3 regions of the Streptomyces sp. NPDC048191 genome follow, and region 2 is predicted to be linked to each of the others. Evidence: riboswitches for the same ligand, from Rfam matches in the RefSeq annotation. Region 2 holds a riboswitch; each other region holds the start of a gene.
The links. Region 2 has a riboswitch for thiamine pyrophosphate ahead of thiO (glycine oxidase ThiO). Riboswitches for the same ligand answer to the same signal wherever they lie in the genome.
Positions count from the first base shown of each region.

Region 1: linked by a shared signal. The riboswitch ahead of thiC (phosphomethylpyrimidine synthase ThiC) and the one ahead of thiO (glycine oxidase ThiO) in region 2 are both predicted to bind thiamine pyrophosphate.
Region 3: linked by a shared signal. The riboswitch ahead of AB0D93_RS16420 (thiamine ABC transporter substrate-binding protein) and the one ahead of thiO (glycine oxidase ThiO) in region 2 are both predicted to bind thiamine pyrophosphate.

Region 1 is NZ_JBEZMO010000001.1:168,245-173,810, forward strand. It holds gene AB0D93_RS00780 (hypothetical protein) at 1-745, shown strand, start outside; gene thiC (phosphomethylpyrimidine synthase ThiC) at 824-2,608, opposite strand; TPP riboswitch at 2,601-2,778, opposite strand; gene AB0D93_RS00790 (YibE/F family protein) at 2,851-4,353, shown strand; gene AB0D93_RS00795 (SsgA family sporulation/cell division regulator) at 4,563-5,000, opposite strand; gene AB0D93_RS00800 (IclR family transcriptional regulator C-terminal domain-containing protein) at 5,101-5,566, opposite strand, start outside.
Region 2 is NZ_JBEZMO010000002.1:392,550-398,115, forward strand. It holds gene metF (methylenetetrahydrofolate reductase [NAD(P)H]) at 1-421, opposite strand, end outside; gene thiE (thiamine phosphate synthase) at 574-1,221, opposite strand; gene AB0D93_RS04815 (Rv2175c family DNA-binding protein) at 1,314-1,679, opposite strand; gene AB0D93_RS04820 (FAD-dependent oxidoreductase) at 1,744-2,976, opposite strand; gene AB0D93_RS04825 (hypothetical protein) at 3,009-3,359, opposite strand; TPP riboswitch at 3,413-3,523, shown strand; gene thiO (glycine oxidase ThiO) at 3,521-4,693, shown strand; gene thiS (sulfur carrier protein ThiS) at 4,690-4,908, shown strand; gene AB0D93_RS04840 (thiazole synthase) at 4,912-5,566, shown strand, end outside.
Region 3 is NZ_JBEZMO010000008.1:197,897-203,462, reverse strand. It holds gene AB0D93_RS16430 (ABC transporter ATP-binding protein) at 1-281, opposite strand, end outside; gene AB0D93_RS16425 (iron ABC transporter permease) at 282-1,883, opposite strand; gene AB0D93_RS16420 (thiamine ABC transporter substrate-binding protein) at 1,922-2,995, opposite strand; TPP riboswitch at 3,077-3,185, opposite strand; gene rlmN (23S rRNA (adenine(2503)-C(2))-methyltransferase RlmN) at 3,209-4,315, opposite strand; gene AB0D93_RS16410 (hypothetical protein) at 4,633-4,944, opposite strand; gene AB0D93_RS16405 (hypothetical protein) at 5,159-5,566, opposite strand, start outside.

The sequences.
Region 1 (5,566 bases), on a different contig from region 2:
ACAGCGGCTCAATCCCGAACAACTGCGCACCATGGCGCTCAACGCCACCGCACTGATAACGGCCGCCGCCGCGGCCGAATACCAGCACTATGTGAAGCTCCGCCAGGAGCTGCGGCACCCGGCGATGGCCCCCTCCACGACCGGGGACCCCACCTCCATGGACCCGAGTTCGGCCACGACCGGGCTCGTCACCACCCTCGGCGAGGCGGCCGAGAACACCGGCGCGGGCGCCGTCGCGGTCATCGCCGTACTGACTCCCGTCCTCTCCGGAACCGCCGCGGCGATCTTCCTCCTCGTCGGCTACATCCTGAAGACGCTGAGTCCCGGACAGACCTTCGCCCAGACCCTGCTCACCGCCGGCTGGGTGTTCGGCGCGGTGACCGCGGCCACGATTCTCCTTGCCGCGGTCGGACTGCTTCTCACCGCCCTGCGCAACGGCAGCTCGCCACAGGCCCAGGCGCTGGACGCGGCGCACCGTGAGCTGGACAGCGCCAGAGAGGCCTGGCGCGAGGCCCTGCTGGAGCGGGGCATCCTGCCGTTCCTCACGGAGGCCCTCGCCGAGCCCGGACCGGCCGTCCCGCACCGCACGACCCCGCCCACCCCGCGCGGCCGCATGCCCCGTCTGGGATACGACCGCCCCGGTTTCAGCAGCCCGGTCGACGGCACCGAATCCGGCCGACCGAGCTTCACCAGCCCGGACTACACGAGCCCGGACTTCGGCGGCCCGGAACACCGGCCGGAGTAGCCCGCCTCCCACTCCTCGACGCGCCGGTGATCCAGTGCCTGCTCTACGCGGCCCGGCACTGGACCACCGGTCCGCGTGTCAGTCGGCGATCGGCAGATAGACCCGGTTCCCGCTCGCCGCGAACTCCTTCGACTTCTGGGCCATTCCGTCCTGGATCTCGGCCTGACTGCTGCCGTGTTCGCGGCGGATGTCCTGCGAGATCTTCATGCTGCAGAACTTCGGTCCGCACATGGAGCAGAAGTGGGCCGTCTTGGCCGGCTCGGCGGGCAGGGTCTCGTCGTGGAACTCCCGTGCCGTGTCCGGGTCCAGGGCGAGATTGAACTGGTCCTCCCACCGGAACTCGAAGCGGGCGTCCGACAACGCGTCGTCCCACTGCTGTGCGCCCGGGTGCCCCTTGGCGAGATCGGCCGCGTGCGCGGCGATCTTGTAGGTGATGACGCCGGTCTTGACGTCGTCCCGGTTGGGCAGGCCGAGGTGCTCCTTGGGCGTGACGTAGCAGAGCATCGCCGTGCCCCACCAGGCGATCATCGCGGCGCCGATGCCGGAGGTGATGTGGTCGTACGCCGGCGCGATGTCCGTGGTCAGCGGGCCGAGCGTATAGAACGGAGCTTCATCGCAGATCTCCTGCTGAAGGTCGATGTTCTCCTTGATCTTGTGCATCGGGACATGCCCCGGGCCCTCGATCATGGTCTGAACATTGAAACGCTTGGCGATCTGGTTGAGTTCCCCAAGAGTTCGCAATTCCGCGAACTGTGCCTCGTCGTTGGCGTCCGCGATCGACCCCGGCCGGAGGCCGTCGCCCAGCGAGTACGTGACGTCGTAGGCGGCGAGGATCTCGCACAGCTCCTCGAAGTTCTCGTACAGGAACGACTCCTTGTGGTGCGCGAGGCACCACGCGGCCATGATCGAGCCGCCGCGCGAGACGATGCCGGTCTTGCGGTTGGCGGTGAGCGGGACGTACGGCAGCCGGATGCCCGCGTGGACGGTCATGTAGTCCACGCCCTGCTCGGCCTGCTCGATGACCGTGTCCTTGTAGATGTCCCAGGTCAGTTCCTCGGCCTTGCCGTCGACCTTCTCCAGGGCCTGGTAGAGCGGCACGGTCCCGATGGGTACGGGGGAGTTGCGCAGCACCCACTCACGGGTCGTGTGGATGTTGCGGCCGGTGGACAGGTCCATGACCGTGTCGGCACCCCAGCGGGTCGCCCAGGTCATCTTCTCCACCTCTTCCTCGATGGAGGAAGTCACCGCGGAGTTGCCGATGTTGGCATTGACCTTCACCAGGAACCGCTTGCCGATGATCATCGGCTCGATCTCCGGGTGGTTGACGTTGGCCGGCAGCACCGCGCGGCCCGCCGCGATCTCCTCGCGGACCACCTCGGGGGAAACGTTCTCCCGGATGGCCACGTACTCCATCTCCGGGGTGATCTCGCCCCGGCGGGCGTACGCGAGCTGCGTGACCGTCTCGCCGCTGCGCCCCCGGCGCGGCTGGCGCGGACGTCCGGGGAAGACCGCGTCGAGGTTGCGCAGTCCGCCGCGCGGCGAGGTGTGCTTGACCCCGTCGTCCTCGGGGCGGACGGGACGGCCCGCGTACTCCTCGGTGTCGCCGCGGGCGATGATCCAGTTCTCCCGCAGCGGTGGCAGGCCCCTGCGAACATCGGTGTCGACGAGTGGATCGGTGTACGGGCCCGATGTGTCGTACAGGGTGACCGACTGCCCGTTGGTGAGGTGCACCTGGCGGACCGGCACGCGCAGGTCGGGGCGGGAACCCTCGACGTACGCCTTGTGCCAGCCGATGGACTTCCCGGCCTCCAGGGACTTTTCGCCCTGAACGGAGGCAGGCGTGCGTGCGTCCTTGTTGGTCATGAGACCTACTCCCTACGCCGGCATTACCCGGTAACAGGTTCGGCGGTCGACGCAGCGGATTCCGTCTGCCGACGTTTCCTGCGGAACATCGCCTGTTCCACGTGAAACATCGCGTGTACGGAGGTCAGCGCCCTCTCAGCCCGGTGCTCCGAGCTCCCGCGTGTGCAAAGGTGCCTCCACGCTAGCGCCATATGTGGCGCGATGAACAGTGGGCCCCCTGCCGTTGTTGAAATGATCGGGCGGTGACCAGCATGGAGCAGTACCCGTATCGGCCACCCGAGCCGCACCACCGAGGCGGCTCGGCTCAGGTCGGCGGACAGAGCTGCCCACCGCCCGCTGACCACGCGAACGGCACCGGGAGCGGCGGGCATCACGATGGCCGCGCGCAGGGTCAGGACCACGGGAACGGCGGCCGGGCTCACTCGCACGGTCACGGTGGTCACGGCCACAGCCATGGCCACAGCCATGGGCCTGCCGCACCCGTCTCCCGGCACTTGCGCAAGGTCATCGCCGCGATCCTGGTGCCGTTCACCGCGGCGGTCGTCGTCGGTCTGCTGGTGCTCTGGCCCGGGGGAGCCCCGGGCCACAAGCGCACCGGCGTCGGCTTCGACCGGGAGACGCAGCAGGCCACGGTCACCAGAGTGGTCGAGGTGAACTGCAAGTCGGTCAACGCCTCCGGTGGTACCGGAGCCGGCGATCCCTCTACCGCCGACGGCACCTCGGCGGAACAGCAGTCGGCGGGAAGCTGCAAGAAGGCGACCGTCCGGGTCGACACCGGCAAGGACAAGGGCCGTACGTTCACCGAGATCGTGCAGCCTGACCAGAGCCGTCAACTGCACCAGGGCGAGCAGGTCGTGGCCGCCTACGAGCCCTCGGCGCCGAAGGACCTGCAGTACTCGGTGACCGACGTGGACCGGAAGTTCCCCATGACGCTGCTCGCGGGGATCTTCGCGCTCGCCGTCGTCGTGGTGGGCAGGTTGCGCGGTGTCATGGCGCTCGTCGCACTGGCCGTGAGCTTCCTGGTGCTGACCCTGTTCATCCTGCCCGCGATCCTCCAGGGTTCGAACCCGCTGCTCGTGGCGGTGGTCGGGTCGAGCGCCATCATGCTGATCGCCCTGTACATGTGCCACGGCCTGTCGGCCCGTACGTCGGTGGCCGTGCTCGGCACGCTGGTCTCGTTGGGGCTGATCGGCCTCCTCGGCTCACAGTTCATCGGCTGGGCCGCACTCACGGGCAACACGGACGACAGCACCGGCCTCATTCACGGGCTGTATCCCAAGCTCGACATGAGTGGTCTGCTGCTGGCCGGCGTCATCATCGGCTCTCTCGGTGTGTTGGACGACGTGACCGTGACGCAGACATCGGCCGTCTGGGAGCTGCACGAGGCAAATCCGACGATGGGCTGGCGCGGGTTGTACCGGGCGGGCATCCGCATCGGCCGCGACCACATCGCTTCCGTGGTCAACACCCTCGTCCTCGCCTACGCCGGTGCCGCACTGCCGTTGCTGCTGCTGTTCTCGATCGCGCAGAGCAGCGTCGGGACCGTGGCCAACAGCGAACTGGTGGCCGAGGAGATCGTGCGCACGCTGGTGGGCTCGATCGGCCTGGTCGCCTCCGTCCCGGTCACCACCGCGCTCGCCGCCCTGGTCGTCTCGGCCGACCGCCCCGGCCAGGACAGCCCGGCACCGGTCGGGACACAGCCGGCCCCGGCGCTCGGCGGCCGGGGGCGACGCCGCAAGCGGTAGGGCCGACCGAGCCGGTGCGGGCGCGGTCGGCCCGCCGGGGCACGCGCCGGCCTCGTGCGCGCCGCATCGGCTCGGTCCCGGCCTCGGGTGAGCCGGCCGGGCCTGCCCCGGGAGCCATGCCCTTGGCTAGGTACGGCACCCCATGCAGAAGCGTTCCTGCACAGTTCGACGCGGCACGGCGGAGCGCCGGCGCCCCGTGCCGTAACGCTTCACCCAGCGCTCTGCTCCTCGGCCAGGATGCGGTCCAGAGCCTCGTCCAGATGGGCGTCGAAGTCTGCCAGCGCGCCCTCCTGGCCGAGCGGCACGAGCTTGTCCGTGCGGTCCAGGAAAGCGACGAGGGGCGGCGCGGAGGAGCGGAACAAGGCCTGGTCGCTGCCGACCTGAAGCCTGATCAGCACCTCGCCCAGCACCACGGAATCGGCTGGAGCGATGTGCACGTCCCCCTCACCGCACGGTCGGCCGACACCGTCGATCAGCAGTTCCCGCCCGAACGCCCAGGTCACCGGAGCATCACCGGGCAGATGGAAGGTGAGCCTGACGGCATAGGGATCACAGGTCTCGTAGCGCAACTCCACCGGGATGCGGAAGGAGAGATCCTCCGACACGAGAAAGCTCATCATGACTTCTGCCTGTACGGACTCGCGCATTGTCTACCCCGTCATATGACATCGACTGGCCGGGTTTGATCCCTCTCACCGTGGGTCAAATCTTGCTGAACGTACACGGCAGATCACAAGGAGTAAGTTTTCAGATACTGATAGAGAGCACAAGCGTGCCCAGATGGCGACCGATCTCCGCCTGCAGGCGATGGGCCGCGGGCAGCAGTCGGTCGCTCTGGTGGGCGGGCAGCGAGATGGCCATCGTCGCCACGGTGGTGCCCACCGTGATCGGAATCGCCGCGCAGACCGTGCCGAGTGCGTACTCCTGACGCTCGACCACCGGCCCCGTGCGCGGAATGCGGGCCAGTCGCCGCAATAGGGCATCGTTGTCGCGCACGGTGTACGGGGTGAGGGACTGCACCGGGTAGCGGGAGAGATGGTCGCGGCGGGCGTCCTCGTCCAGCTGGGAGAGCAGGCACTGCCCAATGGCGTGGGCATGACCTGTCTCGCGAAAGTCGGCCCACTCCTCGACCGCCGGCGCCTCGGGCGAGTCGGAGACGCACATGACCTCGATCTCGCCGTCCCGGTACATCGCGTAGTACACCGGCACGCCG
Region 2 (5,566 bases):
CGTAGGTCAGGCCCCGCGGGTGCGGGACCCATGCGCCCATGGGGTCGCCGGGCGGGTCGCCGCGCACGGCGAGCATGTTGCGGATCCCGGAGTCCGCGTACTGGCCGATGATGTTCCGCAGTTCGGCGATGGAGTGGTCGACCGCGGTGAGGTGGGCGACCGGGGTGAGCGTGGTGTCGGCGACGATCTGCTGGGTCTCCTTGACCGTGCCGGCCCGGGTGGAGCCGCCGGCGCCGTAGGTCACGGAGACGAAGTCGGGCGCGACCGCCTCGACCCGCCGGAGTGCGCTCCACAGGTTCCGCTCGCCCTTGGGGGTCTTCGGCGCCGAGAACTCGAACGAGTACGTGGTCTTGCCGGTGGCGAGCATGTCGCGCACGGTGCGTGCGCGATCAGTCCTGGTGGAGGAGGTTCCGAGGGCCATACGGGCAGGTTAGCCAGGGGTGGGCGGTACCCCAACCGGATGCCGGAAATTTGCCCGAATTGTCCGTCTCATGTCCACCCCTTGGACAGAACTCCGGACAGGGCCGACGAGGATCGCGCCGGCCGGTCGGACGAAGCCACCGGCGACCGCCGTCAGGCCTCCCGCAGCCGCTTCGCGAACTCCGCTGCCGCCGCTCCCGGGTCGTCGGCCCCGGTGATCGCGCGGACGACGACCACCCTGCGGGCACCGGCGTCCAGCACCTGGTCGAGGTTGGAGAGGTCGATCCCGCCGATCGCGAACCAGGGGCGGTCGGTGCCCAGGCCTGCCGTGTACCGCACCAGGTCCAGGCCGGGCGCGTGCCGGCCCGGCTTGGTGGGGGTGGGCCAGCAGGGGCCGGTGCAGAAGTAGTCCACGCCCTCCTGCACGGCGGCCGCGGCGGCCTCGGACTCGGCGTGCGTGGAGCGTCCGACCAGCACCTCCTCGCCGAGGACGGCGCGGGCCGCGGGGACCGGCAGGTCACCCTGGCCGAGGTGCAGCACGTCGGCGCGGGCGGCGTGGGCGACGTCCGCGCGGTCGTTCACCGCGAGGAGCTTGCCGTGCCGGGCGCAGGCGTCCGCGAAGACCTCCAGGTGGGCCAGCTCCTCGGCGGCCTCCATGCCCTTGTCGCGCAGCTGCACGATGTCGACACCGCCGGCCAGGACCGCGTCCAGGAACTCGGGAAGGTCGCCCTGGCGCGTGCGCGCGTCCGTGCAGAGGTACAGACGGGCGTCGGCGAGCGCGGCGCGTGCGGTGTCGGGCATACGTGGGTCCCCCCTGGTCGGTGTCCCTGGTGGTGTTCACGGGTGGCGTACGGGCCACGGCCCGCACGCCACCCCTCGTGGTGCGGTGCGGCTCAGACGGCGAGCGCCTGGGCGCGGCGCTTCACCTCCGTGCCGCGATTCTCGCTCAGGGCCTGCGCGGGGGTGCCGGGCAGGGTCGGGTCGGGGGTGAAGAGCCACTCGATCATCTCTTCGACCGTGAAGCCGTCGTCCCGCAGGAGCGTCAGGGTGCCGGACAGGCCCTTGACGACCTTGTCCCCGTCGATGAAGGCGGCGGGGACGTGCAGCGCGCGGTTCTCACCTCGGCGTACGGCGATGAGCTGGCCCTCCTTGACCAGCTGCCGGACGCGCGTCACCTCGACGCCGAGCTGTTCGGCGATGTCGGGGAGGGTGAGCCAGGCGGGGACGAGAGCATCGATCTTTGCGTCAATCTCGGTCACAGGACAAGCCTGCCATCCCCCACTGACAGTCGGAAGTCAGGCAGGTCCGGCCGGGACGGCCGGGCTAGTCGGCCGTGGCGTCCTTCAGGGGCTTCGCCGGGTCCGCCAGGGCCCGCGCGTCCATGCCGCGGCCCGACTCGATCAGTCTCCGGCCCTGCGCCAGATCACGCGGGCGGCCTACCGCCAGCAGGGCGACGAGGCGGTCCTCGCGCAGCCAGCACACCGTCCAGGCGGGGCCCGCCGGGTCGCCGCGCCACACCGCGCGGTCGGCCGCGGCGTGGTGACCGGCGTACTGCACGAACCGGCCGAACTGCTCGGACCAGAAGTACGGCACCGGGTCGTAGACCTCCGGGGTCTCGCCGAGGATGTTCGCGGCGACCGTGCGCGGGCCCTGCAGGGCGTTGTCCCAGTGGTGGACGAGCAGCCGTTCGCCGTAGCGGGCCGAGGGGAAGGAGGCGCAGTCGCCGACGGCGTACACGTCCGCCACGGAGGTGCGCAGCCGGTCGCCGGCGAGGACGTCCCCGTGCGGGCCCAGCTCGACGCCGGAGCCGGCCAGCCAGGCCGTGGCGGGGCGGGCGCCGATGCCGACGACGACGGCTCCGGCGGGCAGCCGGGTGCCGTCGGCGAGGATCACCGCGCCGGGCTCGACGCGCTCCACGCGCGCGTGCGTGCGCAACTCGGCGCCCGCGTCGGCGTACCAGGCGGCCATGGGGGCGGCGACCTCGGCGGGCAGGGCGCCGGCGAGGGGCCGGTCGGCGGCCTCCACGACGGTCACCACGCAGCCGGCCTCACGGGCGGCCGTGGCGAACTCGGCGCCGATCCAGCCGGCCCCGACGACCACGATCTCGTGCTGCTGGGTGAGCACCGGGCGCAGCCGTTCGGCGTCGTCCAGGGTGCGCAGCAGGTGCACGCCGGGCACGCCCTCGGTGCCGGGCAGGGTGATCGGTTCGGCGCCGGTGGCGATGACCAGGACGTCGTACGGCACCGGGCCCGCCTCGGTGTCCAGCTCGTGCTCGGCGGGACGCAGGCCCAGCACCTCGCAGCCGAGCCGCAGCTCGACGCCGAGGGACTCGAAGTCCACGTCGAAGGCGGAGTCCTCGGCCTTGCCGAGCAGCACGGCCTTCGACAGCGGCGGCCGGTCGTACGGCTGGTGCGGCTCCGCCCCGATCACGGTGACGGGGCCCTTGAAGCCCTGCTCCCGCAGCGCGACCGCGGTCTGCACCCCGGCCATGCCGGCGCCCGCGACGACCACGCGGCGCCCCTGTGACGTGCCCTCTTGTGCTGTCTGCTCGCTCACCCGATCACCATAGACATGTGACGGAGCGTCAGTCAGCGGGCGTGCTCGGTGACCTGTTCCACAACACTCGTACCGGCGCCCGCCTGGGACTCCCACTCCCAGGTCTCCTCCAGCCGCACCCGGCCGTCCGGCAGCTCCACGACGGTGGACACGCAGTGCCCGCAGGAGGTCGTGCCGTCGGTCTTCAGCTGGACGTAGCGGAAGTCCAGCCGGTCGCCCTCCCGGGTGCCGACCAGACGGCCGCGTACGACGTCGCCGCCCGCGTACTCGGCCCAGATCCCGCCGCCCTCCTCGTGGTACGCGAACCGGGTGCGGGTGCCCACCTGACCTGGGGCTTGATCCGCCACGGGGGCGAAGGTCAGTCCGTCGAGCGACCGGGCCATGAGCAGGGGCTCCCTTACGGGTGAGGAGCGGGGCGGGCTAGGGTGGCCACCGTACAAGCACTCGCGGGAGCCCGGCGCACCGGGCTGAGAGGGAGGCTGGCGGCCTCCGACCGTACGAACCTGATCCGGGTCATGCCGGCGAAGGGAGGGGCTTACCGCCCATGTCGTCACGTACGTCCGATACGTCCGACGTCCTCGTCATCGGGGGCGGAATCATCGGCCTGGTCACCGCCTGGCGCGCGGCGCAGCGCGGGCTCGCCACGGCCGTGGTGGATCCCGAGCCCGGCGGCGGGGCCGCGCGGGTCGCGGCCGGGATGCTGGCCGCGGTCACCGAACTGCACTACGGCGAGGAGAGACTACTCGCCCTGAACCTGGAATCGGCCCGCCGCTACCCGGACTTCGCGGCCGAACTGACCGAACTGACCGGCCACGACCTCGGCTACCGCCGCTGCGGCACCCTCGCGGTCGCGATGGACGCCGACGACCGCGCCCACCTGCGCGAACTGCACGCCCTGCAGCAGCGCTCGGGGCTGGAGTCGGAGTGGCTGTCCGGGCGGGAGTGCCGGCGCCTGGAGCCGATGCTGGCGCCCGGGGTGCGCGGTGGCCTGCGGGTCGACGGCGACCACCAGATCGACCCGCGGCGGCTGGCGGCGGCCCTGGTGGCCGCGTGCGAGCGGACCGGCGTGAGGTTCCACCGGGCGTGGGCCGAGCGGCTGGACGTCGCGGGGGACCGGGCCGCCGGGGTCACCACGGCGGACGGCGCCGAGCTGCGCGCCGGACAGGTGGTGCTCGCCGCCGGGAGCATGAGCGGGCGGCTCGCGGGGCTGCCGGAGGCGCTGCTGCCGCCGGTGCGGCCGGTGAAGGGGCAGGTGCTGCGGCTCACCGTGCCCAGCGGGTACGCGCCGTTCCTCAGCCGGACCGTACGGGCCGTCGTCCGGGGCAGCCAGGTCTACCTGGTGCCCCGCGAGAACGGCGAACTGGTCGTCGGCGCCACCAGCGAGGAGCTGGGCTGGGACACGACGGTCACCGCGGGCGGGGTGTACGAGCTGCTGCGCGACGCCCATGAGCTGGTGCCGGGCATAACCGAACTGCCGCTCACCGAGACCCGGGCCGGGCTGCGCCCCGGCTCGCCCGACAACGCGCCCCTGCTCGGCCCGTCCGGGCTGGACGGGCTGCTGCTGGCCACCGGGCACTACCGCAACGGGGTGCTGCTCACCCCGGTCACCGGCGATGTCATGGCCCGGCTGCTGGCCGACGGCGAACTGCCGGACGAGGCCCGTCCGTTCACGCCGCGGCGCTTCGGCGCCGCCGTCCTCCTGGAGCAGCCCGCATGAGCATCCCTGTCACCGTTCCCATCTCCGTCAACGGAGAGCGCCGGGAGATCGTTCCGGGTACCGCTCTCGACGCCGTCGTACGCTCGCTGGTCGCGGCGCCCTCCGGGGTCGCCGCCGCCGTCAACGAGACCGTGGTGCCGCGCACCGAGTGGGCGAGCACGGTGCTGGCCGAGGGCGACCGGGTCGAGGTCCTCACCGCTGTCCAGGGGGGCTGAGCCATGGCCGACGATCCTCTGGTTCTCGGGGGTACGACCTTCTCCTCCCGGCTGATCATGGGTACGGGCGGCGCGCCCAGCCTGGAGGTGCTCCAGCGTGCGCTGGTCGCCTCCGGTACGGAGCTGACGACGGTCGCGATGCGGCGGGTGGACCCGTCCGTGCACGGCTCGGTGCTGTCCGTGCTGGAGAAGCTGGGCATCCGGGTGCTGCCGAACACGGCGGGCTGTTTCACGGCCGGGGAGGCGGTGCTGACCGCGCGGCTGGCGCGGGAGGCGCTCGGCACGGACCTGATCAAGCTGGAGGTCATCGCCGACGAGCGGACGCTGCTGCCGGATCCGGTGGAGCTGCTGGAGGCGGCGGAGACGCTGGTCGACGACGGGTTCACGGTGCTGCCGTACACCAACGACGATCCCGTGCTGGCGCGGAAGCTGGAGGACGTGGGGTGTGCGGCGGTGATGCCGCTGGGGTCGCCGATCGGGTCCGGGCTCGGGATCCGCAACCCCCACAACTTCCAGCTGATCGTCGAGCACGCGCGTGTGCCGGTGATCCTTGACGCGGGGGCCGGTACGGCGTCCGACGTCGCGCTGGCCATGGAGCTGGGGTGTGCCGGGGTGATGCTCGCCTCCGCGGTGACCCGGGCGCAGGAGCCGGAACTCA
Region 3 (5,566 bases), on a different contig from region 2:
TTCGCGCCGACGTCCCGCTGCGGGAAGAGCTGGTGGTCCTGGAACATCAGGCCGACGCCGCGCTGGTGCGCGGGCACGCCCGACTGGTCCCGGCCGTCGAGCAGCACCCGTCCACCGGAGAGGGGCTGGAGCCCGGCGACCGCCCGCAGCAGGGTGGACTTTCCGCTGCCGCTCGGCCCGAGCACGCACACCACCTCGTGCTCGGCGACGTCCAGGTCGACGGCGTCGAGCACGGCCCGCCCGCCGAGGCGGACGGTCGCGGCATCGAGGCTCAGCAGCATCTAGAACTCCCCCGTCCGGTCGGTGCGCAGCCGCTCCAGGATCAGCAGCGCGGCGGCGCACACCACCATCAGAATGGTCGAAAGGGCCATCGCCTGGCCGTAGTTGAGGTCCCCGGGGCGGCTGAGCAGCCGGGCCACGGCGACCGGGAGCGTCGGGTTGTCGGGCCGGGCGATGAACACGGTCGCCCCGAACTCGCCCAGCGAGACGGCGAACGCGAACCCGGCCGCGACCAGCAGCGCCCGACGCACCAGTGGCAGGTCCACCTCCCGCCACACCCGCCACGGCGAGGCCCCGAGCACGGCCGCCGCCTCCCGGAGCCGGACGTCCACCGCCCGCAGTACGGGCAGCATGGTCCGTACGACGAAGGGGGCGCCGACCAGCGCCTGGGCGAGGGGGACGAGGATCCAGGACTCCCTGAGGTCCAGTGGCGGCTTGTCGAGGGCGATCAGGAAACCGAAGCCGACCGTCACGGCGGACACCCCGAGCGGCAGCATCAGGAGCGCGTCGAAGCCCCGCACCAGGCGGCCCGCGTCCCGGCGGGCCAGCGCGGCGGCGGCCAGTCCGCCGATCACGACGGCGATGGCGGTGGCGGCCACGGCGTACTGGAGCGAGGTCCACACCGCGTGCACGGGCGCCACCAGGAACGTACCGCCGTCGGAGTTCGCGAGCGCCCGGTAGTAGCCGAAGCCGGGCGCGTCCAGGGAGCGGCGGACGAGGACGGCGAGCGGCAGGACCAGCAGGAGCGTGATCGTGACGAGGACGCCGGCCAGCAGGGCCCACTGGCCGGCTCCGCGCGGGCGGCGCGCGGTCGCCTTCGGGTCGACGAGCCTCAGGGCGGTCTCCCGGCGCCGTACCGTCCAGGCGTGCACGACGAGGATCGCGCCGACGGCGACGAACTGGACCAGGGTGAGGACGGCTGCCGTGGAGAGGTCGAACACCTCGGAGGTCTGCCGGTAGATCTCCACTTCCAGGGTGGAGAAGGTGGGGCCGCCCAGGATCTGGACGACGCCGAAGGAGGTGAAGGTGAAGAGGAACACCATCAGCGCGGCGGCGGCCACGGCGGGGGCGAGGGCCGGGAGGGTGACCTTCCGCCAGGCGTGCAGGGGGGACGCGCCGAGCATGCGGGCGGCCTCCTCCTGCCGGGGGTCGAGCTGGGACCACAGGCCGCCGACGGTCCGTACGACGACCGCGTAGTTGAAGAAGACATGGGCCAGCAGGATCGCCCACACAGTGGTGTCCAGCCGTACGCCCCACAGCTCGTCGAGCAGTCCGCCGTGCCCGACGAGGGCGAGGAACGCGCTGCCGGCGACGACGGTCGGCAGCACGAACGGCACGGTGACGACGGCCCGCAGCACCTGCTTGCCGGGGAAGTCGAGGCGGGCGAAGACGTACGCGGCCGGCAGCGCGAGCAGCAGGGTGAGCGCGGTGGAGGCGAGCGCCTGCCAGGTGGTGAACCACAGCACGTGCCGGATGTCCGGCTGCGTGACCACGTCCGCGATCCGCCCCCACTGCCAGGCACCGTCGGCCTTCAGCCCGCGCGTGACGATCGCGGCCACGGGCCAGGCGAAGAACAGCGCGAAGAACGCGACGGGCAGGGCCATCAGCCCGAACCTCGCCGCGTTCCCCCGCCGGGGTTCCGCTACTTCAGTACGAGCGAGGTCCACGACTTGACCCACTGGTCACGGTTGGCGGCGATCTTGCCGGGGGCCATGGTCTCGGGGTTCTTGGCCTGCGGCCCGTACTTCACGAACTCCGGTGGCACCTGGGCGGCTTCGCGCACCGGGTAGACGAACATGTTGAGCGGCATGTCCTCCTGGAACTCCTTGGTGAGCAGGAAGTCCAGGAAGGCCTTGCCGCCCTTGGTGTTCTTCGCGTTGCTCAGCAGCCCCGCGTACTCCGTCTGCCGGAAGCAGGTGCCGTAGGAGACCCCGGTCGGCGCGGTGCTGGGGCGCTTCTTGGCGTAGATCACCTCGGCGGGCGGGGAGGAGGCGTACGACACCACCAGCGGCCGGTCGCCGCCGGCCTTCTTGCCCTCGGAGGAGCCCGAGAACTCCTGGTAGTAGGCCTGCTCCCAGCCGTCGACGACCTTGACGCCGTTGGCCTTGAGCTTCTTCCAGTAGCCCTGCCAGCCGGTGTCGCCGAACCGCCCGGCGCTGCCCAGCAGGAAGCCGAGGCCCGGCGAGGAGGTCGCGGCGTTCTCGGTGACGAGGAGGTTCTTGTACGCCGGCTTGGCGAGGTCGGCGAAGGACTGCGGCGGGGTCAGCTTGTGCTTGCTGAAGTAGGCCTTGTCGTAGTTGACGCAGATGTCGCCGGTGTCGATGGGCGTGACCCGGTGCTTGTCCTGGTCGACGCGGTACTGGGGCAGGATCCGGTCGGCGCCCTTGGCCCGGTACGGCTGGAAGAGCCCGTTGTCGAGCGCGCGGGACAGCAGGGTGTTGTCGACGCCGAAGAAGACGTCGCCCTGCGGGTTGTCCTTGGTCAGGATGGCCTTGTTCACGGCCTGCCCGGCGTCGCCGTCCTTGAGGACCCTGACCTTGTATCCGGACTGCTTCTCGAAGTCGGCGAGCACGTTCTTGGAGACGGCCCACGAGTCGTGACTGACGAGCGTCACGGTCTTGGAGTCACCTGACGACTTGGCGTCGGTGGATCCGCACGCGGACAGGCCGATCAGGCCGAGCCCGACCGCCACGGCCACGAAGGTCTTGTTCTGCACTGGATGTCCTCCTGGGGTTGGCCAGGAAGAGACGCGGCCCCGCCCGGACTCCGCGAGGAGGACCCGGGCAGGGCGCAACAGCTTGAGTGATGACCGAACTCCCTACCCAGAATGACCTGGGCGAGGTTCAGAGGGTCTGCGGCCCTGTCCGCCGCACTCTCAGCGCTGTGGCGCTCCCCTGTCGGAATATGAAGATGTGTGGACCGGGTCAGATTACCGCTCGGTGGCCGCGAGCTGACCACAGGCTCCGTCGATCTCCTGACCACGGGTGTCCCGGATGGTGACGGGCACACCATGGGCGGCGATGGCCTCCACGAACGCCTTCTCGTCCTCGGGCCGCGATGCGGTCCACTTGGAGCCCGGCGTCGGGTTGAGCGGAATGAGATTGACGTGCACGGGCTTGCCCCTGAGCAGCCGGCCGAGCCGGTCGCCCCGCCACGCCTGGTCGTTGATGTCCCGGATGAGGGCGTACTCGATGGACAGCCGACGGCCGCTCTTCTCGACGTACTCGAACCCGGCGTCGAGCACCTCGCGCACCTTCCACCGCGTGTTCACGGGGACGAGGGTGTCACGCAGCTCGTCGTCGGGGGCGTGCAGGGAGATCGCCAGCCGGCACTTGAAGCCCTCGTCGGCGAAGCGGTGGATGGCCGGCACGAGCCCGACGGTGGACACGGTGATCCCGCGCTGCGACAGCCCCAGCCCGTCGGGGGCCGGGTCGGTGAGCGCCCGGATGGCGCCGACCACACGCTTGTAGTTGGCGAGCGGCTCGCCCATGCCCATGAAGACGATGTTGGACAGCCGGGCGGGTCCCCCGGGCACCTCCCCGTCCCGCAGGGCCCGCATACCGTCCACGATCTGGTGGACGATCTCGGCCGTGGACAGGTTCCGGTCGAGCCCGGCCTGCCCGGTGGCGCAGAACGGACAGTTCATGCCGCAGCCCGCCTGCGAGCTGATGCACATGGTGACCCGGTCCGGGTAGCGCATCAGCACCGACTCGACGAGGGTCCCGTCGAACAGCCGCCACAGCGTCTTGCGCGTGGTCCCCTGGTCCGTCGACAGATGCCGGACGACGGTCATCAGCTCCGGGAACAGCGCCTCGCGCAGCTTGTCCCGCGAGGCGGCGGGGATGTCGGTCCACTGCTCCGGCTCGTGCGCGTACCGCGCGAAGTAGTGCTGCGCGAGCTGCTTGGCGCGGAACGGCTTCTCACCGATCTCGGCCACCGCGTCCTTGCGCTCGGCGGGCGTGAGATCGGCAAGGTGCCGCGGCGGCTTCTGGGCTCCGCGCGGCGCGACGAAAGTGAGTTCTCCGGGCTTAGGCATGGCGATACCAGTGTCGCAGATCAAACTCGGTGACCTGTGGCTGCCGCCTGCTACGACTGTCGTTAGTAGTCGTCACCGGTTGCCGCTGAGCGGCCTCGGACCGGCCCAGGGACGGCCCAGAGGCCGCCCAGGGGTGACCTGCGGCCGTCGCCGCCCACGACTGCCGTCAGCAGTCGTCACCCGCCGTGACCGAGCGGCTTCGGAAGGCCCGGAGACGGCCCGGCCGACGGGTCCGCGCGCTGCCAAGCAATCTGTCGCCGGGCCGGTGGGGGGCCTCGCTCGGCCGCCAGGGGCCGCTCCTGCAAGCGCTGAGGTCGTTACTCGGTCCGCCGGAAGAACGGTCCGGGAATGCGCCGGTCACCCCGCTGGTGACCACACTCCAACGGCGTGCCCGCCGCATCGGTGACCTGAGATTCCGCGATGACTTTGCCGGGGTCGCCGTCCTCGTAGAGCCACACGCTCATCAGCTCGGCCGCGACCTGGACCGCGAACTGGACACTGCCGCCGTCGCCGACCGGGGAAAGGGTGACGGCGTCGCCCGGTTCAAGCCAGAAGTCCTCACCGTACGGCTCGACGAAGAGACACAGCGGGGTGCTCCCCACATTCTCGACCGGCAGATTTCCGCGCACTGGACCTCCCCGCGTCCACTCTAGCGGTGGCTCGCCACGACCGCCCGGGTCGGTTCAGGAGCCCAAGAGCTGATCGCACGTCAGTTTTGTCTGCACCTTGGGAATGCGGTGGTTTTTGTCCGAATTTGCGAGTTGTGTGCCCTCATGTCAGCCTTGAAACGAGGGGTGGGCATGGACTGGAAATCCCCCAGCGATAAGGAGCCGCCATGCGAACTCATATGAGAGGGGCTGTAGTTGCGATAGCAGCGGTGCCCGTCCTGATGCTCGGCGGGGCAGCCGGAATCGCTACCGCGCAACACTCCGCTGATGTGAGCACGCACGCCACTCCAGCGAAGCCCAAGTGCCAGTGGGTGAAGGGGCACTGGGAATACAAGGGAAAGGGCCAGCACAAAAAGCGCGTCTGGGTCCAAGGCCACAAGGTCTGTACGGCCAAGCCGACGAAGAAGCCCTCGAGGAAGCCCTCACCGACCACTTCGGTGACCAAGCCCGGGTCGCCGTCGCCGACCAAGCCCGGGTCGCCGTCGCCGACCGCACCGGGGTCACCGTCGCCGACCAAGCCCGGGTCGCCGTCGCCGACCGCACCGGGGTCACCGTCGCCGACCAAGCCCGGGTCGCCGTCGCC